Regions from separate parts of the Corynebacterium ureicelerivorans genome, predicted to be linked through region 1. Evidence: predicted binding sites of a transcription regulator. Region 1 holds the regulator's gene; each other region holds the start of a gene.
What was found. The regulator LexA, encoded in region 1, represses DNA repair genes until DNA is damaged. The targets are predictions, from matches to a motif close to CGAACANNTGTTCG.
Positions count from the first base shown of each region.

Region 1 (7,552 bases):
ACGAGGTGGACTTCACCGATCCAGCCAACCTCACCGCCTCAGCTGTCGCCCTCATTGTGGGTATCGGTAACCTCACCCTCGATGTCGGCGATGTCACGCTGGAAGGCATCGCGCTGGGGTCGGTGGGCATCATCGTCGTATACCCGCTCATGCGGTGGGTCTACGACACGATTGGGGAAGGACGACTCCGGAACTAGAGCGGACAGAGCAACGCCCGGGCGGCCGTATCGGCTGCCCGGGCGTTGCGCCGTCGCTAAGCGAACACCGCTTACTCGTCGTCGAGGTTCTTGGCAATGAGCGCCGCGATTGCCTCGACCGCCTCAGCGTTATCGGAGGTGACGACAACCTCGTCGCCGAATTCCGCACCCATCGCCATGATCATCAGCGAAGACGCTGCGTCGGTTTCGTCGTCATCGTCGCCGCCGACAAGGGTGAGCAGGATTTCGTCGTCGTACTCGCCAGCGGCGTCCGCGATCACAGTCGCCGGGCGGGCGTGCAGGCCAACGGTGGAGCCGACCTTCACTGTCTTCGAAGCCATGATGCAATCTACCTTTCAGGGTTTGTCAATACGTCAGATCATTGCCGAGTGTACGCCCCTACGCCGTAGCGGACACGGGGGTTTGCGCCTGCTCTGCGGCCTTGCGGATCTCGTGGTTGGGCCAGAACTGCTTCAGCGCAACGACCGCGACCGTGGCCACAGCAACGCCGGCCGCTAGCGCGGCGAGCATGCCCCACCAAGGGTCGTAGGCGAAGATAACGAACACACCGCCGTGCGGCGCTTGGGCCCCAACCCCCAGCGCCATGGAAACTGCACCGGCGGTCGCGCCGCCGAGCATCATTGCGGGAATGACGCGGAACGGATCGGCTGCGGCGAAGGGAATCGCGCCCTCGGAGACGAACGAGAGGCCGAGCAGCCACGCGGACTTGCCGTTTTCCTGCTCTGCGGGGGTGAACAGGGACTTTCGAAGGAACGTGGCGATGGACAGCGCGATTGGCGGTACCATACCGGAGATCATGACAGCGGCCATGATCTCGTAGGCACCCTGCGTGCCGGCGGATAGACCGGCGGTGCCGAAAAGGTACGCTGCCTTGTTCACCGGCCCGCCCAGGTCGAAGCACATCATCAGACCGATGATCAGGCCGAGCAGCACCGCGGACGAGCCGGACATTGATTCGAGCCAGCTTGTCAGGCCCTCCATGACCGCACCGAGCGGGCGGCCTAGGAGCAGGAACATCAGAAGGCCGATGACAAGCGAGGTCAGCAGCGGGATGATCACCACCGGCATGAGCGAGCCGAGCCAGCGTGGCACCTTCCAGGTCTGAATCCAGTACGCGACAGCACCGGCGAGCAGGCCGGTGATCAACCCACCGATGAAGCCCGCGCCGACCATGACGGAGATCGCGCCGCCGACAAACCCGGGGGCGATGCCGGGACGGCCCGCGAGGCCGTAGCCGATGTAGCCGGACAGCGCCGGTACGACAAACTGCATAGCCATCTGACCGGTAGCAAAGAAGACCGCGCCGAGATAAAGCAGCCAGCCAGAGCGAGCGAACGAGACGGCTTCACCGTCGATGGTGATCTCGTTTCCCGGAAGGTTCGTCGGCGAGTAATCGGTGACGAGAGTCTGCCACCCGTTCGCCATATCGGCGCCGCCAAACAGGAAACCGAGCGCCAGCAGCAGACCGCCCGCAGCGACAAACGGCACCATGTACGACACGCCCGTCATAATCGCCTGTTGCAGACGCTTCGGCCACGTCTCGGACGACGCGTCCGTCTGCTCGGTGCCCGATGTCGACGACGCGGCGGCCACGCGGGGCGCATCGGGGTTTCCAGCGGCGGCGATCGCCTCATCGATCATCGCGTCGGGCTTATTCACGCCGCGCTTCACCGGGCTATCCACCACAGGTTTTCCGGCGAAGCGCTCCTTGTCGCGCACGGCAACGTCGTGTGCGAAAATGACGGCGTCGGCCGAGTCGATGAAGGCTTGGTCCAGCCGGTCGCCGCCGGAGGAGCCCTGCGGCTCCACGCGCAGCTCCACATCGCCGCGCCTTTCTGCAGCTCGCGTCAGCGCGTCGGCGGCCATGTACGTGTGCGCAATTCCGGTCGCACAGGATGTCACTGCGGCAATGCGCACAGGCGCCTTGCTTGACGACGATCCTGCCGGCGCAACGGGCGCCACCTGTCCACCAGCCGGTTTCGCCTTCTTGTTCGGCTCGGCATTGACCACCTCAAGCACTGCATCAACGATCTCCTGCTCGGTTGCTGCGGCGCGTAACCGGTCCACGAAATCGCCTCGCACCAGCGCGCGCGCAAGCTTGGATAGGATCTTCAGGTGCTCCTTGCCGCCGCCCTCCGGGGCAGCGATGAGGAAGACTAGCTCTGCATCTCCGTCGGGGCCGTTGAAGTCCACAGGGTTGGAGAGTCGCGCGAACGCGAGCGTGGGTTCGGACACCGCAGCGCTGCGGCAGTGCGGGATGGCGACCCGGCCATTGACGCCTGTGCCAGCCTTTTCCTCGCGAGCAGTTGCCGCATCCGCTATCGGGGCGGCGTCCGTGGCTCGCCCTGCGCCAACGACCAAGGCCGCCAGGCGAGCGATGACGTCGGGCGGTGCATTGCCCAAATCTGCGTCAAGTTGCACAAGCTCGGGTGTAATAAGAGGGGAATTCACGGGGCCTTCTCTCGTGGAGTTATACAGGGAAAACGTCTGTGTGATCGAGATGTACGTCCGTAGGTGCGGGCAGCCCGGTACCTGGCAGCGCGGCCGCGGCCGATCCGTACGCGACAGCGCGGCGCAGGCAGTCGGCGAGCGTCTCGCCGTCGATACGCGCAGTGAGATACCCGGCGAGCGAACTGTCGCCGGCGCCTACCGTGGATTTCACAACGGTGGGCGGCGGAGTTGCAGCCCAGGCTGCTTCAGCGGTGATCAGACACGCGCCCGCGCTGCCGAGCGTGACAAGGACCTCGCGGATGCCGCGCTGCACCAGATCGCGCGCGGCTGAAACGACGGGGGCATAGTCGCCTGCAGCGGCGCGGGCCTCCAGCTCACGGCCGTCGTTATCGGTGAGCTGGGCGAGCTCGAACGCGTTGGGCTTGATGACATCGGGGGCGGCGAGAGGCAAGTGCTGACCAAGCGCGAGAAGCGGCGCGTCCGAAGTGTCCACGGCGACGATCGCGTCGGTGGCGCTGGCGCGCACCGTGTGGACAAGGGATGCGTACCAGTCGGCCGGAGCCCCCGGCGGAAGGGAGCCAGCAAGCGCGACGGCGTCAGCGCCGCTGCAATTCCGAGCCAGAGCAGATTCCACCGCACTTAGCTCAGCGTCGGAGAGTTCGGAGCCCGCTTCGTTGACCTTGGTGGTGGTGCCGTCGTCCTCAGTAATTGCCGTGTTCGTTCGGACGGCAGACGCAATGTGCACGGGGACAAACGCGACGGGGACGGCACGCATGGCGGTGGCGAACGGGTCGGACTGTTGACAAGGTGCCACCGCGGTCGCGTCGTAGCCGGCCATAGCCGCGGCGTGCGCGACGTTGATGCCTTTGCCGCCGGCCTCTTTGCGGGTGGCGGTGGCACGCACAACCTCCCCGCGTCTCAGCGCGGGAATGTGCACCGTGGCGTCGATGCTGGGGTTGGGGGTGACCGTCACGATTCGCTTCGTGCTCTTTGTGCTCCTCACACCCTGAGTGTGTCCGATTGTGTGGGTTTGTGCAATGATCGGACACGATCGGCGCTAAACGGGGGGTGGGTCACACCTGGGCAAGGACTACCTCGATGTCATGTCGCCGTAGCTCGTCGACAAATAATTGGGGAGCGCTTGCGTCGGTGACCACAACGTCAACGGCATCGAGCGGCGCGAAACTGACCAGATAGTCGTTACCGATCTTGGTCGAGTCGCACAAGACGACAACCTTCCTCGCGTTGGTGACCATGGACGATTTCACCGCCGCTTCTTGTGCGTCTGCGGTGGATAAGCCGTGATCGATCGTGAGCGCGTTTGTGCCGATAAAGGCCACGTCTGCCTTCATGAGTGCGAGGGTGCGAAGCGCGGTACCGCCGACAACAGCCTGGGTGATCGCCCGAACGGAGCCGCCGAGCAGTTGGACGTTGTCGAGGCCGGCGGACGCCAGATCGAATGCGATTGGCAGCGAATTCGTCACAATCGAGAAGTTCCGCGCGGGCGAGTGCTCGGGCAGAAGGCCGGCGAAGAGTTGGGTGGTTGAGCCGGAGTCGAGGAAGATGCCAGCGTCGGCGTGGCGGGGCAGGAATTGGAGGGCTTCGCGCGCGATGGCGTTCTTGGCAGCGGACGCAGAGCGGGACCGGGCGTCGAGAGGCTGTTCCGTGGTGAGAAACGCCTGATTGACAACAGCGCCGCCATGGACCCGGTGGACGACCCCTTCGGCATGCAGCGCGGTGAGGTCGCGTCGAATGGTTTCAGCCGTGACATCGAATTTTTCGGCGAGGTCCGCAACACTCACACGCCCCTCGACGGCCGTGAGTGATGCAATCTGGCGCTTGCGCTCCTCTGCATACATGCGAATGAGTATCCCAAAAGCGGGCACGCGGCCGCTGGAGTCAGTTTCAGTCTTCCCCCGGACGTGGGGATTTGTAAGCTAGAGGGTGCGGAATACGGAAACGACGCGCCCCATCACTTCTGCATCGTCACCCTTGATGGGGGAGAACGCGTCGTTGTGCGGGAGCAGCCACACGCCTGTCGAGTCGCGGTGGAACTCCTTCACCGTCGCCTCGCCGTCGATGAGCGCGGCAACGAACTCGCCCTCCTCTGCAACGGGCTGGGAGCGCACTACGACCCAATCCCCGTTGAGAATGCCCGCGTCCCGCATCGACTCGCCGACAACCTGGAGCATGAACACATCGCCGTCACCGAGCAGATCCTCCGGCAACGGGTAGTAGGTATCGACGTTTTCCTCGGCGAGGATCGGTGCGCCCGCAGCGATCTGTCCCAAGACCGGGACGAAGCGGGCGTTCGACGCATCCTGTGGTTTCGCCTCCTGCGGCTTGCGCTTTTTCCGTTCGGTGTCCGGGAGCTGGCGCAAGTCCACGGCTCTCGGCTTGTTTGGGTCGCGGCGCAGGAAGCCCTTCTTCTCCAACTCCTTGAGCTGGTAGGCAACCGAAGACGTCGACTGCAGCCCGGCCGCGTCACCGATTTCGCGGATGCTCGGCGGGTAGCCGCGAAGCACGACGGCGTCCTGAATGACCTGCAAGATGCGGCGCTGCCGGTCTGACAGTGCGTTGTAATCCGGTGTGGCGGGGTCAGACTTCTTCCGTGCCATGACAACTCCTTCTGGCTCTGTGGGATCTGGTGAGGGGACTCTGCGGGCTTTCGTCACTCAAAACCTACCAGAGAGGGCACTCATGTTCGATCGTCTGGATCGCGGGGTAGACACGGTCTGCAACGCCTGCTATAAATCGAACACGTAATCGCATTCGAACATATGAACGCACCCGCGAGCGGGCGCATCGGTACCCACCTTAATGTGTGCCGCAAAGTGAAGGGAGCACGACCGTGTCTATTGCTATTAATCCTGTGCAGAACCGTTACCAAGCCGGTTGCAGCGGTGTGCCCGTCGTGCCGCCGGCGGAGGTCTGGGACGTGGATTCCGGCGCAAGCCGCCGTGTCGGAACTCCTGGTGTTCGAACGCTCAGTAGCTTGAATCGAATGTATGAACGCGCGCCTAGAGCCGATTCTGGGGCAGTGGCCGGCACGGGAGAGGCATTCGAATCTCGGCACGAGACGCGGGATACGGTGATCCTCGGAGTGTCTATGACCGCGGCCTTGCTCATCGGTTCTGCGTTCGGCGGTGTGTTCTCCGGTGGGGAAAGTTCTGCCGCAGCGCCAAGCGGTGAGGTGGCGCGGACAGCGGCTGTAGCCGCACGGTAGCAGGGGCGTAGACTCACTGCCACGCCAAATCGCTACTACCCCGGGGGTGAAAAACCGTGTTTTGTCCGTTTTGCCACAACGAGCAGTCTCGTGTCACTGACTCACGGCTTGTCGAGGCAGGCTCGGCTATTCGGAGGCGTCGAGAGTGCACCGAGTGCGGGGGGCGATTCACCACCGTTGAAAAGGCCGTGCTGACCGTGGTGAAACGAAACGGCGTGAGTGAGCCGTTTGACCGCGACAAGCTTATTGTCGGGGTGCGGCGCGCGTGCCAGGGGCGGGATGTGAGCGACGACGCGTTGAAACGCCTCGCCCAAGAGGTGGAGGAAACCGTCCGCGCTCAGGGGAGCTCTCAGGTCCCGGCCCATGAAATCGGTCTCGCGGTGCTCGAGCCACTTCGGGCGCTCGACGAGGTTGCTTATCTGCGATTCGCCTCGGTGTACAAGTCGTTTGAAAGTGCGGACGATTTCGAGTCCGAAATCCGCTTGATGCGCCGCCGCGACCGGGAAGACTTCTAGCGCGGCGAACATCGGCGGCAGTGAGCGCTAGCGTAGCGCGTCGATTTTCTTCTCGATGCGGCGTTGACTTACCGGTCTCGGAGTGCCCAGCCGCTGCGCGAAGAGACTCACACGCAGCTCCTCGATCATCCACAGGATGTCCTTGTACGCCTTGGTTTTGGTACGCCCCGCAGGCAGCGACTTCATGCGCTGCGCCAGGTAGCGCTTTACCGAGTCGACTACAGACTGCCTGTCTGCGTCCCTATCGGGGTCCAGCCGCATGTCATCCAAGCGGATGCGCATCGCGTCGATGTAGCGCGGCAGGTGCTGCAGGTGCCCAATGCCGTGCACGGTCACAGCGTTGTTGGGCAGGAAGAACTGCAATTGCGCCTTCATGTCGTCGATAGCCGGCCCCTCCCATTGGTCGAGTTCGCTCGCAATGTTGGCGTATTCCGCGAGCGCGGGGGCCAACGTGACCACGGCGCGGCGCACGCCACCTGCGACCTGCGGGCGGATGGTGTCGGCGAGCGCTTCGAAGTCTTCGGGCGAACGGACGGGGCCGCCGTTGGCTAGTAGGAGATCCCTGATCACCGCCACCCGTGCATCCTCGACAAGCCCGGCGGCTCCGCCGTGCGGGTAGCGATCCACCGCGACTTTTTGCCGCAACGGCAGTCCTTTGGTCATCTGCGAAGCGTTGACAGTGATGTCCCGCAGCAACAGCGTCAACGTCGCCGTGACCATTGAGGCGTCGGCAGCCGCCTTCGTCGGGTGCACCGTTACCCGCACACCGTCCTTAGTGGCTTCGAGGGCGGGGTAGGCGTCCACGTCATTGCCGTCAATCGTGGTCGTGACGGTTTCGGGAACCGTACCCAGCGAGTCGGCCGTCCACTTTTCCACGGCATCGGATTCAGAAGCGTGGCTTGCCTTCGACACGGACGATCTGATCTGGCCCGCTTGACGGCGCTTCAGCGCGTCGAGGTCGGTGTCGTGGTCGACGACCTTGCCACGACGGTCGATCGCCGCGAACGTCACTTTGAGGTGGGCGGGTAACGCTGCCGGGTTGAAATCGGAGCCGTTGATGCCGCGGCCGCCAAGGCCGCGCAGCGCTTCCGCCAGGGTGTCTGCAAACGGCGTCGCGCGAAGTTCCTGCTCGGTTGCCCCGT
Region 1 covers NZ_CP009215.1:1,382,971-1,390,522, reverse strand. The annotation lists gene CUREI_RS06915 (uracil-xanthine permease family protein) at 1-197, shown strand, start outside; gene CUREI_RS06910 (HPr family phosphocarrier protein) at 269-538, opposite strand; gene CUREI_RS06905 (PTS fructose transporter subunit IIABC) at 597-2,669, opposite strand; gene CUREI_RS06900 (1-phosphofructokinase family hexose kinase) at 2,689-3,672, opposite strand; gene CUREI_RS06895 (DeoR/GlpR family DNA-binding transcription regulator) at 3,743-4,528, opposite strand; gene lexA (transcriptional repressor LexA) at 4,607-5,287, opposite strand; gene nrdR (transcriptional regulator NrdR) at 5,952-6,410, shown strand; gene hrpA (ATP-dependent RNA helicase HrpA) at 6,438-7,552, opposite strand, start outside.

Region 2 (7,552 bases), 960 kb from region 1:
GAGGACACCGCCACCAACAGCGCCAGTACGGACAGGAAGCCGATGATGGTGGCCTTGCCCACGTCGCTGCGCACCCGCGCCTGCTTGGAGTACACCGACGCGCCCTCGATGCCGATGAACACCCACACCGTGTACAGCATGATGCCCTTGAGCTGCTCGCCGAACGGCAGGTTGGAGCCCCAGAAGTCCAGGGTGAAGCGGTCCCAGGAGAAGCCCAGAAATGCCACCAGCACGATGAAGGCGACGATGGGCACGAGTTTGGCCACGGTGGTGACCGCGTTCATCACCGCCGCCTGCCGCAGGCCGCGCGTCAGCCCGAAGAAAATGAGCCAACTCAACGCGGAGACGGACACCGCCAGCACCCACCGGTTGGAAAAGGCGGGGAAGTAGTAGCCCAGGGTGTTGAAGAACAAGGTGGCGTATCCCACCTGCGCCATCACCGACCCAAGCCAGTAACCCATGCCCGAGGTAAAGCCGATGAAGTCGCCCAGCCCCGCGCGAACGTACGAGTACACGCCGGAATCCAGGTGCGGTTTACGCACGGCCAGGATTTGGAAGACGAAGGCGACGGAAAGCATGCCCACGCCAGCAATAGCCCAGCCGATGAGCATGGCGCCCGGGCTTGCCACCGAGCCGATGTTTTGAGGTAGCGCAAAAATACCGGACCCGATTGTGGATCCGATAATGAGTGAGACGAGCGTCCACACAGAGACCGTGCGCTTTGACATGGCGAGTAAGACTACCTCAGCGGGTCCTCAGGCCACGCATGCTTGGGGTAGCGTCCCCGCATCTCCTTGCGCACTTGCTGGTACGGCCCTTGCCAGAAACTCTCCAGATCGTCGGTGACCGCCAGCGGCCTCCCCGCCGGCGAGAGCAGGTGATACAGCACCTTCACGCCCGAGACCGTCTCCCCCTTCCGGCCGAACATGTGCTGCAGCTTCACGCGCTTCACCGGCCGCCCAGTGTCGTACGCGAACGCTTTCGGCGCCGCCTCGTCCAGCTGGGCCACCTGCTTCCAGTCCAGTTGCCGTAGCATCGCCTGCCGCATGTCGCAACTGCCTATCGACGCCCCTTCGGCCACCTGCCGCACCTCAACCGAATAATCGCCCTGGCTCACATCCGGCCAGCCAAGGGTCTCGTGCAGGAAGTCGAGCCTGTCTTTGAGATGCTGCTCCTCCTTGGACAGCGGGAACGCGGCAAAGTCCAGGTCCGTCAGCGCCTCCGCCGCCTCATCCGGGGTGAGTTTGACCGGGGTGGAGCTGAGCTCGATTGCCCCGATGCTGGCCACCCTGCGCCCTTTGACCTTGCCGTCGACCAAAAACGCGCGCGTCGTCTCCACCACGCGGTGCGCCGGAAACGCAATTGGCTCCGCCTCGCGGATCACCGCCCCGGACTGGGTGCGCTGCACCTCTGCGGCGGCGATCCACTCCGCGCTCGAGTTGAACTTCGCCCGCGTGCCCGAGGCCAGCAGGTAGTCCTCGCCCACCTTCTTGGCTATCCACTGCGGGAACGCGCTGGCGATTACTTCACCGGGATCCACCGGCCCCTTGTCTGGCACCAGCGTGTGCAACCGGGGAGCCCCGCCTGCGAGCCGGGCCACCGTCGGCGCAGCGCCCGCGCCCCACCCCACCAGGGCCGCTCCCAGCCGCGGATCCAGCGGCAGATTCGCCAGTTTCTTGCCGAAGTCGGTGATGGTGCCGTGACGTAATGCCCCCAGAGCCTCAAGATTGGTTTCGGCTTGGGTGAGGTCCTTCGGTTCGTCCAGAAGCGGCAGATCCGGCGAGCCCCACGCTTTCATGGTGAGCAGCGCGCCGGTGAGGTCGGCGGAGAGGATCTCGGGTGTGATGTCCGGCCGCATGTTCGCGTACTCGTCGCGCGAGAACACCCGGACCACCTCACCCGAGCCCAGTCGCCCCGCGCGGCCCGCCCGCTGGTCCGCGCTGGTTTTCGCCTCCGACACCGTGACCAGGCCAGTCATGCCGCGGCTGTCTCTCACGGGCACCCTGGCAAGCCCCGCGTCCACCACCTTGCGCACCCCGGGCACCGTGATGGAGGACTCGGCCACCGAGGTGGACACCACTACCCGCGCATCGCCGTTGAGCGCCTTGTCCTGCTCCGCGCTGGTTTGTCGGCCGTGCAGCGGCACCGCGTCGTCGAGGAAGCCGCACACCAGGTCCACCTCACGCGCGCCGGGCACGAACACGAGGGTCCGGTGGTCGCCGCCGGTGTGGGCCGCGACGTGACGATAAAACTCCCGGGTGCCCCGAATCCGCTCGGCGTGCGGCGCGTAGGTGATGTCCAGCGGGTGCGTCACCGCCTCCGTGGAAAGGATCTGCGCGCCCATGTGGTCTGCGAACTTCTGCGCGTCCAGGGTCGCGGACATGGCGGCGAGGTAGAGGTCGTCGCGCAGCAGCGCCACCTCCATGCACATCGCGAGGACGAGGTCGGTGTCTAGCTGGCGTTCGTGCACCTCATCGATCACCACCGCGTTCACGCCCTCCAAACCGGGGTCTTTGAGCAGGCGGTTCAGCAGCACTCCGGGAGTGACAAATTCCACCAACGAGCCGTCCTTGTGCTCCCCGCGGATGCTGTAGCCGACACGGTTGCCGAGCGACGTGCCGTCGAGAAGCGCGAGCCTTTGTGCCGCGGACCGCACTGCCACCCTCCGCGGGGCGGTGACCAACGTTTTCCCCACCTTGTTCGCGATGGCCGGCGGCACCAGCGTGGTTTTGCCCGTGCCGGGCGGCGCCTCGACCACGAGGGGCCCGTGATCCGGAAGCTGGTCGATCACCCGTGAGACAGGGAGGCCGCTGCCGATATTCGCGAGGTCAAACATGGCCATCCAGGGTAGCGTGTGGGCCATGAGACGCCTCTTCGCAGCGATCGTCCCACCGGTCGATGTTCGCGAACACCTCATCACCGCCCTACGCCCCATCCGCAGTTTCTCCGGCACGGAGGTGCGGTGGTCGGATCCCGACAACTGGCACATCACGGTGGCGTTCTACGGGGCGCAGCCCAACGACGCCGCGGTCGTCACCGATCACCTCGCCCAGGCCACCGCGTTCACCCGGCCCCTTCGCCTGCACCTGCGGGGGGCCGGGTGTTTTGATCGGCGCACCCTCTGGATCGGCGTCGGCGGGGATAAGGCGCCGCTGAAGGACCTGATGGCAGATTGCCAGCTGGATCCGGACGTGCGCCGGCGCCAAAGGGCGCACCTGTCCGTGGCGCGCACAGGGACGCGGACGAGGGACCCTTGGCTTCTCGACGACCATGCCCACGCCCTGGCTGTCTACACCGGACCGGAGTTTGCGGCCGACGAGGTGAAGCTCTTCGAGTCCCACCTGGGCAGAGGCCGAAGCGGTGGGCCGAAGTATGAAGTGGTGGACACGTTCTACCTGCGCTAGGCGCTTACTTCCTCTGGGTCGGGGAACGGGGCCTCCACCGGTTCCTCGGGGAGCGGTTCCACGTACGGCATCTCGGGGGCGAACCCGAATTTCATGCCGTATTCACGCTCGAGCTCCTCGATGGCGGCTGTGGCGTGTGCGAGATCCAGATCCTTCTCGAAGGCATCCAGGATCGCGTGGCCCTTGGCGTAAAACTCCGCCGCCCGCGCGCGGTTCTTGCGAACGCTAGACATGTTGGACTGCCATCGCGGGTTGTAGGGAGTGATTTGGTCGTGGAGGAGGCTGTCCTGCGCGGCGACGGCGTAGGAACCGTCGGCGAACAACCAGATCACGTCGCCGGTGTGGGGATCCGGGATGTAAAACGCGCGGCGATCCGTCTTCATGTTGTGGTGGTGCTGGCACAGGGGGAAGAGGTTGTCCGCCTGCGTGGGGCCGCCGTCCTCGAAGGGGATGCGGTGGTCTAACTGGCACTGCTCGGCGGGCCGGTTGCATTCCGGGTAGATGCACGTCCGGTGGCGGGCGTGGACGGCGCGGCGCATGGGGTCGTTGGGGGCGTAGCCCCGAAGCATCGTTTCTGCGGCAGCGTCGAGGTCACGCAGGACGGGGAACGTATCGTCCAGCCATTCCTCGAAGGCGGTGGTGGCCACAACGTCCGTCCAGCCGCTGCCGGGGAGGTATACCGGGCCGCCAACCACGCGGTTTCTCGGGGTGTAGACGTTGAGGACCGGGACGACCTCGACGCCAGCGGCCTCTCCGCACAGTAGTTTGATCGCGGCTTCTGAGTGGCTCACACCGAGCTCGCGTGCGAAGGCGGCGACATTCGCCTGTATCTTCCGCGCGTGCAGCGGGTTGGTCATGAGCTCCACCAAAGCACGGTCTTTGCCGCCGGTGTGGAACTCGTGCACGCCGAACCGGTCCGCGGTGTCCTTCTCACGCTGTTCGCGTTTGCGCTTGTTGTAGGCCCGGTCGGGGTCCATGCGTTTGATTGCGGCGCGGATACGGTCTGTGACTGTCTTGCGCTGAGGCACGGCCTGATCGTGGCGCCGGGGTGTGAAGGTGTCGACCAGAATGTCGTCGATACGCTCGAGCTCTTCTGCGGTGGCATCCGGGCCCAGCTCCTCGATGGAGGTGTAGATCGCGGTCAAGTGCCCAATATCAAGCACGCGGGTGTGCTGTTGAAGGTCGCGTAAACGTGGCAAGTCCTGCAGCGCTGCGTGTCCGAGGATCGCGTTCTTGACAAACCCCTTGTGCCAGCCGGTGGCCAGCTGCAGGTTCGTCACCGTGACGTCGAAGTCCTCCACGTCAAACCCTGGAAACGCGTAATGGCCGAACATGGTCCAATACGTGTCTCGGATCGCCTGGGCGCACTCGCTGTCTGGATCGTGTTGCCGCTGGTTGCGGAAGAGCTTCGGTTTTGCTGTCGCGGTAGTCACCATTCCCCCTCGTGATTCGTTAGCGCCTACTCTATCGAACGTGATAGCGAATGGCAAGGGGTTGCGCAGAAAAAAATACAAATAAATCGAAAAGACGTTCCCTCCAATCGCTCTCTCCAAACGAACTCACTGCACACCATACAAACCGGGCCCGACGCGCTACATTGATCACGTGCTGTTCACCGCCGTTCCCCGCCCGCCTGCCCGCATCATTCCTGGGGCCGTGCACTTGCCGGGTTTCCTCAGCGAGGAAAAACAGCAGAAGCTTGTGCAGCAGGCTAGGCAGCTCGCGCGGGAGGCGGCGGGGACGCCGGTAGCGATGCGACGCCCGAAGGTTGGCAGGGGGCAGATGGACGCCTGGCTGCTTTCCCTCGGCTGGTTCTGGGCGACCAACCCGTACCGCATGCTCCAAGAAGTGGATGGGTACCCCGTGCCGCCTATCCCGGAGAACTTCCAAGGCATCGCCGACGCGGTCATGGAGCAGGCGCGGGCAATTGACCCCTTGGTCGGGCCCACCCCACGCATCGAGACCGCGCTGGTGAACTTCTACCCGCCGGGAGCGGGGATGGGGCTGCACGTGGACGCGGAGGAGACGTCCGAAAACGCCGTGGTCAGCCTCTCTTTCGGGCAGGACACCGTCTTTCGTATCGAGGGGCACGACGTGCTGCTGATGTCCGGCGACGCTGTGGTCTTCGGCGGCCCCGCGAGACGGGCCAAGCACGGCGTGCTGGGGGCGAGGGAGGGCACGTCCGACCTGCTCGACGGTAGGCTCAACATCACGATGCGGCAGATGGACGCGCGATGATTGCGCTGCTCGGAGTGTGGCTGGCGGCGATCGCAAGCCCCGGCCCGGATTTGCTCCAGATCATCCGCGTCGGGTCGAAGGACCGCCGGTCCGGCGTGCTGTGCGCGTTGGGGATCATGCTGGGCAACACCATCTGGATTCTCGCCTCGCTGGCGGGCCTAAGCGCACTGATCCAAGCGTTCCCCCAAATCCTCTCCGCGCTGCAGATTGTCGGCGGGGCCTACCTGCTGTGGATGGGTGTCGGCGCGATCTACAACTCCGGCGCCGAGATCCCCGCCGCCCAGCAGGTGAAGCGCCCCTTCCTCACCGGCCTGGCCACCAACCTCTCGAACCCAAAGGCCATCCTCTTCTTCGGCGCGGTCTTCGCCCAGTTTGCGCACCTCGGCTGGATTGCGGCTCCCGTGCTCGTCCTCACGGGCATCGCCTGGTTTGTTGGGTTCGCGTTCGCGGTCCGGGCAATGGCTAGGGCTATCAGTAAGTACGGCGCGCTTATCGACGTCACCTCCGGCACCATTTTCATCGCGTTAGCAGCCTGGATGCTGTGGGAGGGCCTACACTTCGGTGCATGAGCGAGCGTAAGGTAGCGGTAGTCACGGGCGGATCGGCAGGCATCGGAGAGGCGACCTGCAGGGCGCTGGCCAAAGACGGCTGGGAGGTCGTCGTGGCCGCGCGGCGTTACGAGCGGTGCCAGCAGATCGCGGAGGAAATCGGGGGCGTGGCGGTGGCGCTCGATGTGGTCGACCAGGAAAGCGTCGATAAGCTTGCGCAGCTCGAGCGCGTGGACCTGCTGGTCAACAACGCGGGCGGGGCGAAAGAGCTGGATTACCTGCGTGATGCGGACGATGCAGACTGGCAGTGGATGTTCGAGACCAACGTGATGGGCACGATGCGTCTCACCCGCGCGCTCTACCCGCAGCTCAAGGCCGCACAAGGCCTGGTGGTGAACATCGGCTCGGTGGCCGGGACGGACGCGTACAAGGGCGGCTCCGGCTACAACGCGGCCAAGTTCGGCCTGCGCGGTATGACCAGGGCACTGCGGCGTGAGGAGGCCGAGAACGGCATCCGGGTCTGCGAGATCGACCCGGGCAGGGTGAAGACTGATTTTTCCCTGAACAGGTTCAACGGCGACGAGGAGCGTGCAAACAAGGTCTACGAGGGCAAACGCAACCTGACCGCGGAAGACATCGCGGAGGCGGTGCGCTGGGTGGCCAGCCTGCCCGCGCACGTGAACGTGGACACGATGAGCATCATGCCGGTGGACCAGGCGGAACGATAGACTAACCGGCATGCATATCGACGTGCCCATTTCGGGCGAGACGATCAAACTCGGCCAATTTCTCAAACTGGCCAACCTCGTCGAATCCGGCGGCCACGCCAAGGAAGCCATCCTCGCCGGCGAGGTCACCGTGAATAACCAGGTGGTTACCTCTCGCGGGCATTCGCTTATCGACGGCGATACCGTCGGCCTCGACGCCGATTCCGCTACCGTGATCGCGGGCGGCGATAACGACGATGACTACTTCGACGAGCGCACCGCCGACGACGACTTCGACCCGGAGAAGTGGAGGAACATGTAATGCCGGCTTTCGAGGGCAAGGAAGGCATGCCGTTCTGGCAGGACCTGGTCACCCAGAACCTGCTGAAGTCCACCCACTTCTACTCCGAGCTGCTCGGCTGGGAGATCGTGGACGGCACGGCCAGAAAAGACGGTCTGCCGGTGGCGGGGCTCATCCCGGCGCAGATGGACATGTGGGTCACCTCCTTCATCGGCAACCCTGACGACGTGGAGAAGCTCGGCGGCAAGGTGCTCAGCTCCGACGAGACGGTGACCCTGTGCCAGGACCCCGCAGGCGGCCTGTTCGGGTTGAAGGACCCGGAGGAGCGCTTCGTCGCCGCGGGTGAGCCGGGGG
Region 2 covers NZ_CP009215.1:61,294-68,845, forward strand. The annotation lists gene CUREI_RS00305 (amino acid permease) at 1-728, opposite strand, end outside; gene CUREI_RS00310 (ATP-dependent RNA helicase) at 740-2,836, opposite strand; gene thpR (RNA 2',3'-cyclic phosphodiesterase) at 2,862-3,404, shown strand; gene CUREI_RS00320 (HNH endonuclease) at 3,401-4,837, opposite strand; gene CUREI_RS00325 (alpha-ketoglutarate-dependent dioxygenase AlkB) at 5,010-5,642, shown strand; gene CUREI_RS00330 (LysE family translocator) at 5,639-6,211, shown strand; gene CUREI_RS00335 (SDR family oxidoreductase) at 6,208-6,918, shown strand; gene CUREI_RS00340 (RNA-binding S4 domain-containing protein) at 6,929-7,219, shown strand; gene CUREI_RS00345 (VOC family protein) at 7,219-7,552, shown strand, end outside.
Region 2: a site for LexA is predicted at 4,925-4,938, ahead of CUREI_RS00325 (alpha-ketoglutarate-dependent dioxygenase AlkB). Genes of this name have one in related genera too.

Region 3 (7,552 bases), 190 kb from region 1:
GCTTGCTCGCGCAGTTCGTCGCCGATGATTACCTGCACCCAAAAGAGGCGCCCGATGAGCAGCGCCGCGACAGCCAAAAACGCCACACCGAGCCAATAGACGCGCGTGCCCGTGATGCGCTTTTGAGATACCGGAGCCTTCTGCTGTGAGCTGGGCTGGCCGCGACGGGGTCCCGTGCCTTGTACGCCGGTGTTTCCGCCTGTCTTGTTCACTGCCCCACCTCCTTCGTCCGCCTCCGTTATGCCACTGCAGGTTTGTCTCTGCCGCCGTCAATCATGCACCGCCTCTTGCTCGTGCAGCGGTGCGCCACGCCCAGCGCTATGGCTGAGCGGGGACGTTCGCTTGATACGGCGCGAGGTTGGCAATTCGCGGCGCCTCCGCGGAGCGGCCCGGTCGCTGGGTCAGGGAATCCTCCAGCTCCTTCGTCGCGCGCTCGTCAGACGATGCCCGCGAAGCAGGCGACCCCGTCCCGTTAACGTCGACAATTTTGGTGGCGGACTCTGGGTTGTACGGCCGTTGCTCCTCCGCGTGCCCGGTTTCACCCACCGCGACGACTCCGGGCTCGCCAGGGACAACCATGCCCATGGCGTCCGCACGCTGTGCCAGCGAGGCTGCAGATTGCCGGTCCTCCAGATCGCGGTTCAGCGACTCCACCTCGTTTGCAAGCTGCTGCTCGGTCGCTTGCAACTTCTGGATGGCAAAGGTCTGGGCGGTAGCAATACCGGACAAAATCATCGCCGCCGCAATACCGGCGAACAGCAGTGGCAGCGCAATTTGGGACAGGGATGAGAACTTGGTGCGGGCCTTGGCAGTGGCCACCCGGCGTCCGCGCACAGACACCACCTGGTTCGACCCCAAACGGCCGCGAGACCTTGAGTGCTTCTCATGCGGTTTGACACCAGGCATGGTGCGGGCAGAAGACTGCTCGCTTCGGCGCGAGGTGCGGTTCAGCGTTGCAGATCGCGTTGCTCGTGCGGCCATGGTGTCCGTCCTTTGCGGGCTGGGTAGGTGGTGTCGGGGCTAATCGGTGGGGCGAAGTTTTTCTATGCAGCGCACCCGTACGGGCGCGGCGCGCGGGTTGCGTTCGATCTCTGCAGCATCGGCTTTTTCCGCGCCCCGGGTCACGGTGCGAAACGCCGGCTCTGAGCCAGGCAGATCCATCGGTAACCCTGCGGGCGTCTTGGACGCGGTGAGTTTGGAAAACGCGGCCTTGACGATCTTGTCTTCCAGCGACTGGTAGCTCATGAACACGGCCCTGCCGCCGACACCCAGCATGTCTGTGATGACGGGCACGACGTTTTCCACCGCTTCCAGCTCCCGGTTGACCTCGATGCGCAGCGCTTGAAAGGTCCGCTTCGCGGGGTGCCCGCCGGTGCGGCGGGTGGCGGCGGGGATCGTGTCGTACAACAGCTCCACTAGCCGTGCTGCGCGGTCAAACGGCTCGCGCTCGCGCTCCGCCACAATCGCGGAGGCGATCTTGCCCGCGAACCTTTCGTCGCCGTAGGTCTTCAGGATGCGTGCTAGGTCGCCGTGGCTGTAGGTGTTTAGGACCTCAGCCGCCGTGATGCCACCGGTTTGATCCATCCGCATGTCCAGCGGGGCGTCACCACGGTAGGAAAAACCGCGTTCTTCCTGGTCGAGCTGCATGGAGGACACGCCCAAGTCGAACAGTGCGCCAGCGACGCAATACTCGCGGGCTGCCTCAAAGATCGGGCCCTGCCTGTCTGCAACGGCGTCGTCGATGTGGTCGAAGCGGGCTTGCACAGCCACGAACCGGTCGCCAAATGCAGCCAAGCGTTGCGACGCCTGACGGAGCGCATCCGGATCCCTGTCCACACCGATCACACGGGCGTGGGGAAAGACGGTGAGGAAATGCTCAGAGTGTCCCCCCGCCCCGAGGGTGCCGTCCACAAGCACAGCGTTTTGACCAAAGGCTTCGACAGCCGGTGCGAGGAGCTCAGCCATCCGGTCACGCAGAACGGGAACGTGACCGTGCGGGTCGTCAGCGAGCGTGAACTTCGCCATGTCGTGCCCTCCGTGTACCGTTGAATCGCGTTGTGTGTATGCAGTGCGGGGAGCGCGTAGAGCCCTGCCCGGGGCGGCTGTTCTGATGTCGGGGAAGTACACCAGAACGCTTCACGCCCCGGACAGAGTCCGTACACACTCTCCTTGTCGATGTCCGCTGCCGGGTAGTCAGTCCTACAGCAGGCCGGAGAGAATGTCGTCGTCGTCCGCCGCGGAGAACGCGGCTTCGGTTTCTTCTTGATACTTATTCCAGGACTCGAGGTCCCAGATCTCGAGAAAACCCACGGAACCGATGACCACGCATTCCTTGCTCAGGTTTGCGTACTCGCGGTGCGCCGGGGACAAGGTGATCCGGCCAGAACCGTCCAGCGATTGCTCATCCGCACTGGCAGCCAGATTTCGGATGAACGCTCGTGCCTTCGGGTTCGTGCGGGATGCCGCCGCGGCCTTGCGGGCGCGGGCAGCGAACTCGTCGCGCGGATACACCGCGAGAGAGTGGTCCTGCCCCTTAGTCACCATCAACCCGTCCGCAAGATCCTCTCGGAACTTCGCGGGGAGCGTCAGGCGACCTTTGTCATCCAGCTTGGGGGTGTAGGTACCCAGAAACATCCGGTGACCTACCTTCCTTCACTTTCAGACGTTGGCTGTGAAATTTTCTCGGCTTCGTTCCACGGCGCGCACGTAGTCAAGATGCACGCCATTTCACTCCGCTGCGCCCCACTTTAACCCACTTCTCCCCACAAACGCCACACCTACGCGAAACTTCTCACTGGCAACGGCTGTTGTTGCAGGTAATTGAGTAAATAGTCGAGTGGGGGAATTTCCCGCCGTTGCGAGTAACACCACTCACTTGAGGTAGACGCAACCCCAAAAGACGCGGTTTTCACCGGCTGTACAGGGGGCCGACGCGCGAACTAGCGCCACAATGCATCACTGTGGGGAGAAGTGGGAGATTAATCGGCTGCACGAAAAAGCGCCCTCCCGGTGACGGGAGGGCGCAGGAGATAGGGGCGCCAGTGAAGGGTTACTGCCGGTCCTCGAAACGCCGGCGGAAGCTTTCCTCCATGCTTGCGCCACGTTGCGAGCGTGGCTTCGACCGCTTCGACGCGCGCGATGTCACCGACGCGGTCTGCGCAGGTGTGCGCAGCGCCATGACGCCGCCAAAAAGCATGACTGCGAATCCGATGATGCTCAGCACGACAGTCCAGATGCTCAGGCTCGCCAGGGCAACGCCGCCGAGAAGTAGCACGAGACCCAACACAATCAGTGCCAGGCTGCGCATGGTGAGCTGACCGGTCTTCGGGGCAGAACCCACACCCGAATCGGTGACCACGCTGCTGCCGAATTTCGGGTCGTCCGCGAAGAGCGATTGCTCGATTTCGCGCAACGCCCGCATTTCCTGCTCAGAAAGAGACACTGCTCACTCTCCAGATGCCGTTGGCGGACTGCAATTGCTCGTATAACGGCCATCGTACGCAGATTGTTCCCCGCACCCACCCCTACGGTTACGCAGCGACTGCAGACCCACCCGCCACAGTCGCAGAGTAGAAGTCCTCAACATCCGCCAGCAGCCGGTGCACCACCGCGGACCCCGGGTTGAGATCGATCCCGGATGCCACCCTGCCCCGCTGCGCAGAGTAGCGCCTGAACACAGCCGCCCAGTCGGCGCCAGCCGCACCCGTGAGTGCGAGTTTGTCCCAGGCGTTCGTGGGCAGACGCTTCCGTTTGCGGACCACTGGCGACTGGGCGCTGCGCGCACCGGCGATGCGAAGTGCCGCACGGTAGGCGTTTTCCATTGCGAGGTCGTGCCGGCCGGCCTCGAAGTCGTCGTGCGCCTGGGCGATGAGGCTTTCCGCGGCCGCGAGAAACTGGTCGGCACGGCTGACACGTGCGCCAGCCCCGTAGACCGATCCCGTCGTTGCCGAAACTACGCTTGCCATGTCCGGTTCCTCCTGTCTCGAGCCGTTTCCCGCTTGTGCGATGGGCCCAATCTAAAACACTCGTTCGACACACCCTGCGCCGTTTCGAACATTAGTTCTACATCGTCCGCATGCCGTTACCTCGCGCCGGCTATGCAAGTGCTTCGATAGAGACATGACTGCGACCATTCAGCGCCTCACCCCCGCCGAGTTCATCATGCTCGCCCCCGCGCTCGTCGACATCTATATAGAGGCCATGGGGTACGCCCCTTCGATGCGGCCGCAACGCATCCAGGTGTGGAAGGGCGAGGTCCGCTCCCCCGGGTTTACTGCCTTGGTGGCTGTGGACGGTGACGTCATCGTGGGCGTCGCATACGGGTTCCTGGGCACGCGGGAGCGCTGGTGGGACCAGCAACTGGTGCGCGCGATGAAGGCGAAGGGTGAGCTGAGCGCCCTTGACCGCGACATGCTGCACAACTATTTCGAAGTGGCGGAGGTGCACGTCGCCCCTTCCCGGCAAAGCGAGGGCATCGGCGCACAATTACTGGCGGCGTTATTGCGGGAGGTGACGGCTCGATGGGCCCTACTCTCCACCCCGGAAGTCGCCGGAGAGGCGAACAACGCCTTCGGCCTCTACCGCAAATTTGGTTTTACGGACGTAGCCCGGGACTTCTTCTACGAGGGCGATGGCCGGCCGTTTGCCATCCTCGCCCTCGATCTCCACAACACACTGGGTAGGGTGACTGACGTATCCGATAACGGGCACAAGGAGCTGTAACACGTGGCCACAACGCATCTGGAACTCTCGGAAATCCCGCAGCGGGTAGAGCGCAACCTCGCCGCCTTCTTTGACGCGCGCGCCGACGCCATCGCGGCCATCGGTGAGCCTGTCGCCCACGCAGTGAGCCACCTCCAGGCGTTCGTGCTCGGCGGCGGCAAGCGCGTCCGCCCGACCTACGGCTGGGCGGGCTTTGCTGGTGCAGGCGGCCTGGAGCGCGGCGAAGAGGACCCGGACGCCGTACTACGCGCCGTGAGCGCGCTGGAGCTGATCCAGGCGTGTGCGCTCGTGCACGACGACATCATCGACGCCTCCGACACCCGGCGCGGCAACCCCACCGTGCACCGCGCCCTGGAAGCCGAGCACCGCGACCGCGATCTCCTCGGCTCCGCCGAGGCGTACGGCACGAATGCGGCGATCCTGCTGGGCGACCTCGCGTTGGCCTGGGCGGAGGACATGTGGCGCTACTCCGGTGTGTCCCAGGAGGCCCTCGCCCGGGCCGCGGAGCCGTGGGTGGGCATGCGCACAGAGGTCATCGGCGGCCAGCTGCTGGACATGATGTTGGAAAGCCTGCGCAGCGAATCTGTGAAGATGGCCAACCGCGTCAACCGCTACAAAACAGCGGCATACACCATCGAGCGGCCCCTTCACCTCGGCGCGGCGCTGGCAGGTGCGGATGAGGCGACTATCGGCGCGTTCCGCGGCTACGGGCGCGATGTCGGTATCGCGTTCCAGCTACGCGACGACCTCCTCGGCGTGTTCGGCGACCCAGCTATTACGGGCAAGCCTGCGGGCGACGACCTGCGGGAGGGCAAGCGCACCGAGCTCTTCGCCACTGCCGTGGGGCTCTTAGCGGAGAAAGACCCGGATGGCGCAGAGGAGCTGCGCGCCGGGATTGGCCAGACGGCGGACGGCGCGAAGTTGCGTCGATTAGCGCAGCTCATCCGCGACAGCGGTGCCGAGGATGCGGTCGAACAGCGCATTGAGCAGCTCACCGCGTCGGGCCTCGAATATCTCGAGGGCGCGGGTATCAACGACGCTGCCGTGGACGCGCTCACGGCTCTCGCGCGCAAAGCCACAGACCGGCGCAAGTGATGCGGCGTCATCCTCGCGCGCTCGGCTTCGCGGCATGCGTGCTCATCGCGGTTGGCTCCTTCGGCGCGGGCGCGACCCGCTACCGCGGTGGAGTACTGCGGGAGCTCGGGCTGGACTTCCTGGCGTTCGGCCACGGCCGCGGACTCATGGACCTCCTGCTCACCGCCGGCATCGTCGGCCTCGTCGTGGCGTGGGTGATGCTGTGGAAGGCACGGCCTTCTGCACGGCAAATGCGGCGCACCGTGTGGTGGTGGACCGGAGCGCTCGCGTGCAGCGCGCCGATCCTCTCACGGGACGTGTACTCGTACTTGATGCAGGGGGCGATGCTGCGCGACGGCTTCGACCCGTACTCCGAGGGCGCCGCCGTCAACCCTGGCCCGTTTCTCTGGGAGGTCTCCCACGACTGGCGCAACACCACAACCCCCTACGGCCCGCTTCACCTCGGACTCGGTAAGGCGGTGACAACGCTTGTCGGCGACAACGTCACCGCCGGGTTAATCGCGTACCGGTTGATTGCCGTGGCCGGCTTTGCGCTCATCGTGTGGTCCGTCCCCCGGATCGCCAAAGCAATCGGCGGCGATCCCGCTCTCGCCCTCTGGCTCGGTGTGGCGAACCCGGTGATGCTGCTGCACCTGATCGGCGGCATGCACAACGAGGCCGTGATGGTTGGGCTGGTCAGCCTCGGCTTGCTCTCCTGCCTGCGGGGACGCTGGTGCACCCCTGGGATAGCGCTCATCGCGCTGGCGGTCTCGCTCAAAGCGACCGCAGCTGTCGCGCTGCCCTTTGTGGTGTGGCTGATGGTCCAGCGGCATAGCTCAACCGCTCTCGGGCGCGCGGGCATGCTCGTCGTCTCCGGGGCATGGGCGCTCGTCGTCAACGCCGCCGTGGTCCAATTGGTCACCGTCGCCTCCGGCACCACCTGGGGCTGGTTGGCGCAGATCACCGGCAACTCCAAAGTGATCAACCCGCTCGCCGGCCCCACGCTCGCCGCCGAGCTGCTCACCCCGTTGCTGCAGCTTGTCGACGACACGTTCCGCTACAACACCGCGCTGAGCTGGACCCGCTCCGTTTTCTCTGTGCTCATGCTGGTGGGGCTGGTTGCAGTGTGGTGGCTGTTCCGCCCCCGGCCCGGCACCGCCTACGAGCGGCGCGCGGTCGCTGGCACCACCGCCGCCTACGCCGTGGCGTTTGTGGCGAACGCTGTGACGCTGCCGTGGTACTACGCCTCACTCATCTCGCTGACCGGCACGTTCCGCCCACCGGCGTGGGTGGTGAAGGGGTCCACTGGGGCGTCGATCGTGGTCGCCCTGGCGTTCCAGGGAAGCGGAAACCACCGCCTCTACGACGCGTGGTTCCTCGCTCTCGCCGCGATCGGCGCCGTAGTTGCGGTGGAATGGTTGTTCCGTGACGCGTCTAAAACGCCATGGCCTGCGCGCGACGAATCACCTCGCGGGCCTTCTGGCCGTGAAGCGCATCTACAGGACGCCCCGGCAGAGTCTCGTCCGGCGTGAACAGAAACGCCAGGATCTCGTTGGCGTCGTAACCGCCGTCATAGAGCACGGTGATCGCGCCGGAGACGAACTTGTTCAACCCGTCCTCGCCCAGCAGGCTCGCCGGGATGACCTTCTTCCCATCCCGGACGTAGTGCACCAATTTCTTCGCACCGATGTAGTCGTGCACCTTGGTCACTGGCACGCCGAGAACGTCGGCGACATCCGGGAACGGCAGCAAGGTT
Region 3 covers NZ_CP009215.1:1,574,009-1,581,560, forward strand. The annotation lists gene CUREI_RS07755 (peptidoglycan D,D-transpeptidase FtsI family protein) at 1-116, opposite strand, end outside; gene CUREI_RS07760 (hypothetical protein) at 319-981, opposite strand; gene rsmH (16S rRNA (cytosine(1402)-N(4))-methyltransferase RsmH) at 1,021-2,025, opposite strand; gene mraZ (division/cell wall cluster transcriptional repressor MraZ) at 2,200-2,634, opposite strand; gene CUREI_RS07775 (DUF3040 domain-containing protein) at 3,050-3,442, opposite strand; gene CUREI_RS07780 (SAV_6107 family HEPN domain-containing protein) at 3,531-3,965, opposite strand; gene CUREI_RS07785 (GNAT family N-acetyltransferase) at 4,120-4,722, shown strand; gene CUREI_RS07790 (polyprenyl synthetase family protein) at 4,726-5,817, shown strand; gene CUREI_RS07795 (alpha-(1->6)-mannopyranosyltransferase A) at 5,817-7,328, shown strand; gene CUREI_RS07800 (Rv2175c family DNA-binding protein) at 7,231-7,552, opposite strand, start outside.
Region 3: a site for LexA is predicted at 4,051-4,064, ahead of CUREI_RS07780 (SAV_6107 family HEPN domain-containing protein). Genes of this name have one in related genera too.

Region 4 (7,552 bases), 1.0 Mb from region 1:
GAAGTCGACGCTGACCGAAGGATATACAACCATCGCCCAGTACCGACAGGCACTGAGCGTATAAAAGCCCCCAGTGGTCCAAGAAATAGTCAGCACCCCCACCGCCCTGGCTCTCTCGAGAAGTAAGCGTGTAGAAGTAAGCATCCTCGGTTAGGCACCTCGGGCCCACGCGCCCATCACCGGAAATCACGCGACCCGCGCGAGAGCAGTTCCCCCATCGCCAGCGGCTCCAACCGGTCCGCCACCACGGACACCGCCCCGGAGGCGTTTTGCACGATCCCGCGCACCACCAGCGCCTTGGCGGTGCGGGCCAACACGCGCTGCTTGTTCCACAGCCCGACGGAGATGACGATGTTGATCAGCCCGGTCTCGTCCTCCATCCCCAAAAAGGTCACCCCACCTGCGGTGGCCGGGTGCTGGCGGTGCGTGATCACACCGGCAACGCGCACGCGGGTGCCGTCCTCCACCCCGTGCAACAGCTCGGACGCCGGCACCACGCCCTGCTCCGACAGCGCAGCACGTACCATCTCCACCGGCATGAGCCCGGGCGTGACGCCGGTGGCCGCCACGTCCGCGGCCATGAGCTCGAACGGGTTCATCCCGGGCAGCGACGGCGCCACCACCGACGACAGCCCGGGCAGCATCCCATCGCGCTCCGTGGCCGCCACGCCCGCCTGCCACAGCGCCTGCCTGCGCGTCACTCCGAAGCAGTCCAGCGCCCCCGCCCGGGCCAGGGCCTCCACGTGCTCCACGGACAGATCAGCCCGGCGCGCCAAATCCGCGATCCCGTCGAATGGCGCCGCCTCCTCGATCCGGTCCGCCGCGTCCGACCCCAAGCCCCGCACCAGGTTCAACCCCACCCGGATCGTGGAGGAATCCACGCACCGGGCCTCCCGCCCGGAGCTGTTCACGCACACCGGCAGCACCTCTACCCCGTGCCGGCGAGCATCCTGGATCAGCGACTGCGGGGAGTAAAACCCCATCGGCTGCGCGCGCAACAGTCCCACGCAGAACTCCGCCGGGTAGTGGCGCTTAAACCACGCGGAGAAGTACACCAGCGAGGCAAAGGACTGCGAGTGCGACTCCGGGAACCCGTAGGCGGCAAACGCCACGATTTTCTGCCACAACCGCTCGGCCACGTCCTCCCCGATCTCGTTGGTGCGCCAGCACCCTTCGAAGAAGCGCGACTTCAACGCGGCCATTTTTGCCGGGGAGCGTTTGGAGCCCATGGCTCGTCGTAAAGCATCCGCCTCGCGGCCGGAGAAGCCGGCCGCATCCACGCAGATCTGCATGAGCTGCTCCTGGAACAGCGGGATGCCCAGCGTTTTGCCCAGGGACTTTTCAAGCACCGGGTGGTCGAAGGTGACCGGCTCCAGCCCGTCGCGTCTTCTTAAATACGGGTGCACCGAGCCGCCCTGGATCGGGCCCGGGCGGATCAGCGCCACCTCCACCACCAGGTCGAAGAACCGCCGCGGCTTCAACCGCGGCAAGGTGCCCATCTGCGCGCGCGACTCCACCTGGAACACGCCCACGGAGTCGGCGCGGCAGAGCATGTCATACACGCGCGCGTCGTCAAGCGGCAGCTCCCACAGGTGCACCGTGCGGCCGGTGGTCTCCTCCACCAGGTCCACCATGTGGTGCAGCGCCTCCAGCATGCCCAGGCCGAGCAGGTCGAACTTGACCAGGCCGGCGGACGCGCAGTCGTCCTTGTCCCACTGCACTACCGAACGGTTTTCCATCCGCGCCCACTCCACGGGCACCACGTCCGCGATGGGGCGGTCGCAGATGACCATGCCGCCGGAGTGGATGCCAAGGTGGCGCGGCTGCCCTTTGAACTGCGCCGCCAGCTTCTCGACGGCCTCCGGCACCTCCGTCATCCCCTTCGCCCAACTATCGGCCGCGCCCTGCGCGAACCCCAGGGCACGCGCCGCGTCGCGCACTGCGCCCTTGGTGCGGTAGGTGATCACGTTGGCCACCTGCGCCGCGTTGTCGCGCCCGTAGGTGTCGTAGACGTACTGGATCACCTCCTCGCGCCGCCCGGATTCAATGTCCAGGTCGATGTCGGGCGGGCCGTCGCGGTCCGGGGAAAGGAAGCGCTCAAACAGCAGCCCCGCCTCGATCGGCTCCACGTTGGTGATACCCAGCGCGAAACACACCGCCGAGTTCGCCGCTGAGCCCCGCCCCTGGCACATGATGTTCTCCCGCGCGCAGAAATCCACCAGGTTGTAGATGATGAGGAAGTAGCCGGGGAAGTTTAGCTCCTCAATCACCTCCAGCTCGTAGCGGATCTGGGCCATCGCTTTCCGACGCACCTCCGGCGAGCGAGCCGCATACCGAAATTCCGCACTCGCCAGCGTGAGATTTCGCAGGTGGTCCATTTCGCTGCGCCCGTCCGGCGTGGCGTAGCGCGGCAACTCCGGCGCGACCAGGTCGAGCGTGAACGCGCACTCCCGGGCAAGCTCGACGCTGTAGGCGAGTTTGTCGTCGCAGCCGGGGCACATGCGTTGGAGCTGGTCGCCGGAGCGCAGCCAGTTCGCCCCCATCGGGTGCAAATCCCCGTGCGCCTGGGAGAGGGACTCGCGCCGGGCCAGCGCCCGCTTCGCCGCCGCCAGCCTGGCCTGGTCGCGGGTGGCCGCGGCCGGAGCCGCCGTGACGATGGCGGGCAGTGTCGCTGCGTGCGTGTCTAACGCCGCGTGCCGGTCCGCGTCCTCCGGCGTCATGGAGACCTCATACTCCAGCACCACATTGCCCGCACCGAACGCCTCGACCACGTGGTCGATTTCCTCTGCCCACTGCCAGCCGGCGAGCACGACGCAGGTGCCGCCCAGCTGGTCCCCGATGAGCTCCAGCGGCGGGTAGGCCACCTTGTCTTTCTCGCGGGTAGCCATGTGCGCGTCCGCCATCAGGTGAGAAAGACGCTTGTACCCCTCGGGCCCACGGGCAATGACGGGCAGCACCTTCTCCCCGAGCGTCAACTCCGCCCCGAAGACGGTGCTCAGGCCCGCCGCGGCCGCCGCCTCCGCGAACTTCACGGCGCCGTAAAACCCGTCCCGATCCAGCAGGCCAACCGCGTCCAGACCCAGCTCAACTGCCCGCGCGACCAGCTCTTCCGGCTCACTCGCCCCACCGAGGAAGCTGTAGGAGCTCACTGCGTGCAGTTCCGCGAACGGGACCGTCGTTACGGCGCGCGCAGGCGGCAGTGCAGCTGCCCCGCCCGACTCGGCCCCCTGATCGTACGCTGCGCCGGCCGGTGTGCCGGTGTGCCCGACCGGCACCGGCTCCGGGCCCGGCCGCCCGGAGAGGATGCGCTCGAGCCGCGACCACGACAGCGGCGCTCCCCCATTGAATCTCATGCCGGGAACACTACCACGGTTCGAACGTGTGTACTAGCGGCAGAGGTGGTCAGCTGGCACGATCCGGTCCCCGTCCGCCAAAACCAGCTACTTAGACCCAGCTATTCGGCCCTCAGGGCGCAATAGCTGGGTCCTACCAGCTGGATCCGGGAGGGAAACCGGGTGCCCAGCCCCATCTACCGCGGGGCAGACGGCTCAGTTGACGGGACACACAGAAAATAGACTAAGCGGTACATCGGGTGCTAAATTCTCACCCGTCATACATTTCCCATGCACAAGGAGACCCCCAATGCGTATCAAGCGCACCCTCGCAACCGTCGCGGCGGCCGCACTGGCCACGACCGGCCTGGTCGCCTGCTCCAACGACTCCGACGACACCGCCGATAACGCGGCGGGCGACAACGTCACCGTCAAGATCGGCACCACCGAGGCCGACCAGGAAGCATGGCGCGTGTTCAAGGACCTCGCCGCGGACAACGGCATCGACCTGGACATCGTGCAGTTCTCCGACTACTCCCCGGTCAACGAGGCGCTGGCGCAGGGCGAGCTGGACGTGAACAAGTTCCAGCACATCAAGTACCTCGCCGCCTACAACCAGTCCTCCGGCAACGACCTGCGCGTGGTGGGCTCCACCGAGATCGTGCCACTGGCGCTGTTCTGGAAGGACCACGACTCCATCGACGGCATCGAGGGCGAGTCCGTCGCCATCCCGAACGACCCGTCCAACCAGGGCCGCGCCATCAACGTGCTGGTCCAGGCTGGCCTGCTCACCCTGAACGACAACGTCGCGGACGAGCTGGCGCCGACCCCGGCCGAGATCGACCAGGACGCCTCCAAGGTCACCGTCACCCCGATCGACGCGTCCCAGACCCCGAACGTCTACAACGAGGGCAAGCCGGCCATCATCAACAACACCTGGCTGGACCGCGCGGGCATCGAGCCGAGCCTGGCCGTCTTCCAGGACGACCCGGAATCCGCCGAGGCAGAGCCCTACATCAACGTCTTCGCCGCGCAGGCGGACCGCATCGACGACGAGACGCTGAACAAGCTGGTCGAGCTGTGGCAGACCCCGGAGGTCGAGGAGGCCGTAGCGAAGGACTCCAAGGGCACCTCCGTGCCGGTCTACCGCGAGAAGTCCGAGCTCAACGACATCCTCGACCGCCTGCAAAACAAGAACTAGCGGAACAAGAACTAAAGGAGCACGCACATGCGTACCAACCGCGTGATCGCCGCCGCGGCGGCATCGCTCATCGCCGCCACCGGGCTGGTGGCCTGCTCGTCGGAGACGGACACGGCGTCGTCAAGCGACGGCGACACGGTGACCGTGAAGATCGGCACCACCGACGCCGACCTGAAGGCGTGGAGCGTGTTCGCCGACGAGGCGCAGAAGGCCGGCATCGACCTGGACATCGTGCGCTTCACCGAGTACCCGCAGGTCAACCCGGCGCAGTCCGAGGGCCAGATTGAGATCTCGAAGTTCCAGACCATCAACTACCAGGCCCAGTACAACGCTACCTCCGGCGAGGACCTGCGCATCATCGGTTCCGGCGAGATCAACGTCCTTGGCCTGTTTTGGAAGGACCACGACTCGCTCGACGGCATCGAGGGCCAGGAAGTGGCAATCCCGAACGACCCGTCCAACCAGGGCCGCGCCATCAACGTGCTGGTCCAGGCGGGGCTGTTGACGCTGCGTGACGGCGCCCCGACGCTGACCCCCACCCCGGCCGACATCGACAAGGATGCGTCGAAGGTGGAGGTCGTGGCTGTGGACGCCTCCCAGACGCCGAACGCGTACAACGAGGGCCGCCCGGCAATCATCAACAACAACTGGCTGCAGCGCGCCGGCATCGACCCGGCGACCTCCGTGGCCGCGGACGACCCGAACTCGGAGCTGGCGGAGCCGTACATCAACGTCTTCACCGTCTCCGGCGATGACCTGGACAACGAGACGTACGAAAAGCTCGTGGACGTCTGGCAGTCCCCGGAAGTCACCGCAGCCTTGGACGAGGACTCCAACGGCACTGCCGTGCAGGTCCAGCGCTCGAAGGAGGACCTCAACGAGGTCCTCGACCGCCTCGTGGAGGAGTACAAGTAAATGGCCAACACCGGCACCCGGATTGAGTTCCGGAACGTCTCTAAGGTCTTCAAAACCAAAGACCGCGAGGTCACAGCCGTCGACGACGTCACCCTGACCGTCGAGCCGGGCGAGATTCTCGGCGTGATCGGCTACTCGGGTGCCGGCAAGTCCACGCTTGTCCGCCTCATCAACGGCCTAGACATGCCCACGTCGGGCGAGCTGCTGCTCGACGGCACCGACATCGTCGGCATGCCCGAGCGCAAACTACGCGAGATCCGCCGCAACGTCGGCATGATCTTCCAGCAGTTCAACCTCTTTTCCTCCCGCACCGCCGCGGGCAACATCGAGTACCCGCTCAAGCTGGCCGGCGTGGACAAGAAGGAGCGCGAGCGCCGCGTTGCCGAGCTGCTCGACTTCGTCGGCTTGGGCGAACGCGGCGAGAACTACCCGGAGCAGCTCTCCGGCGGCCAGAAGCAGCGCGTGGGCATCGCCCGCGCCTTGGCCACCAACCCCTCGCTCCTGCTTGCCGACGAGGCCACCTCCGCCCTGGACCCCGAGACCACCCAAGAGGTGCTCAGCGTGCTGCGCCGGGTCAACGAGGAACTGGGCATCACCATCGTGGTGATCACGCACGAGATGGACGTCATCCGCGCCATCGCCGACAAGGTCGCCGTGATGGAGGACGGAAAAGTGGTGGAGTACGGCAGCGTCTACGACGTGTTTGCCAACCCGCAGACCGCCGTCGCCCAGCGCTTCGCCGCCACCAGCCTGCGCAACCGCCCGGACGAGGTGGAAACGCGGGAGCTGCTGGCAAAGCCCGGCCGCCTGTTCACCGTGGACCTCACCGAGGACTCCGGGTTCTTCGGCGCGGCGGAGCAGGCCCGCGAGCGCGGTGTGGCGGTGGAGCCGGTGCACGCCGGCATCACCACCCTCCAGGAGCGCTCCTTCGGCAAAATGACCGTCCGCCTGAACGGCGACAACAACGCCATCGACGAGTTCTTGGCCACCCTCCAGCGCAACACCGAGATTGAGGAGATTACCCGATGAACCCGACGAATACTGGCGTAACCGAGTACCTGCTCGCAGCACCGAACTGGGACACCCTCGGCCCCACCTTCGTGGAGGCCATTGGCGACACGCTGTGGATGGTGGCCATCACCATGGTCATCGGCGGCTTCTTTGGCCTGCTGCTGGGCATCTTCCTGTACACCACCCGCCCAGGCGGGATCCTGCAGAACAAGGCGGTGTACACCATCATCAACGTGGCGGTGAACTTTTTCCGCCCCATCCCGTTCATCATCATGATCGCGATGCTTTACCCGCTGACCTTGCAGGTGGTCGGCACCACCATCGGCCGCGGCGCCGCCACGTTTGTGATGTGTTTCTCCGCCACCTTCACCGTGGCCCGCATTGTGGAGCAGAACCTGGTGGCCATCGACCCGGGTGTCATTGAGGCCGCCCGCTCCATGGGCGCGAGCCCGTGGAAGATCATCACCTCGGTCATCCTGCCGGAGGCGCTGGGCCCGCTGATCCTGGGCTACACCTTCATCTTCATCGCGGTGATCGACATGTCCGCCATGGCCGGCTACATCGGCGGCGGCGGCGTGGGCGACTTCGCCATCGTGTACGGCTACCGCGCGTTCGAGCCTCAGGTCACCTGGGCTGCGGTGCTGGTGATCGTGGTGATCGTGCAGCTGGCGCAGTTCTTGGGCAACTGGCTGTCCAAGAAGGTCATGCGCCGGTAGGTTTGGGTGCCATGAAGGTTGTGGCGTTCGACTTCGATGGCACTCTCCACCACCCTCCCAACGGGTTCCGCGAGGAGGACATCGCCGCAATAGATGCCTGGCGCGCTGCCGGGCATCTCGCCATTTCTGCCACCGGCCGCTCCCGCACCGCGCTCGCGCACGGCATGCGCGGCAGCAGCCTCGCCTTCGACTACCAGGTCCTGTCCAACGGCGGCTCCGCCACCGACGGAGCGAACGAGCAGCTCATCTTCGGGCACGAAGTATCCGGCGACGTCTTGCGCGCCGCGCTGGACGCCTTCGGTTCCCGCGAGGGTCTGGCCATCTTCGGCACCACCCTGGGCCGGGTCGACGGCGTCTTCGCCAACAACATCGGCGCC
Region 4 covers NZ_CP009215.1:380,198-387,749, reverse strand. The annotation lists gene CUREI_RS01995 (IS3 family transposase) at 1-64, shown strand, start outside; gene CUREI_RS01990 (error-prone DNA polymerase) at 177-3,353, opposite strand; gene CUREI_RS01985 (MetQ/NlpA family ABC transporter substrate-binding protein) at 3,643-4,533, shown strand; gene CUREI_RS01980 (MetQ/NlpA family ABC transporter substrate-binding protein) at 4,561-5,448, shown strand; gene CUREI_RS01975 (methionine ABC transporter ATP-binding protein) at 5,449-6,477, shown strand; gene CUREI_RS01970 (methionine ABC transporter permease) at 6,474-7,175, shown strand; gene CUREI_RS01965 (HAD hydrolase family protein) at 7,187-7,552, shown strand, end outside.
Region 4: a site for LexA is predicted at 3,375-3,388, ahead of CUREI_RS01990 (error-prone DNA polymerase). Genes of this name have one in related genera too.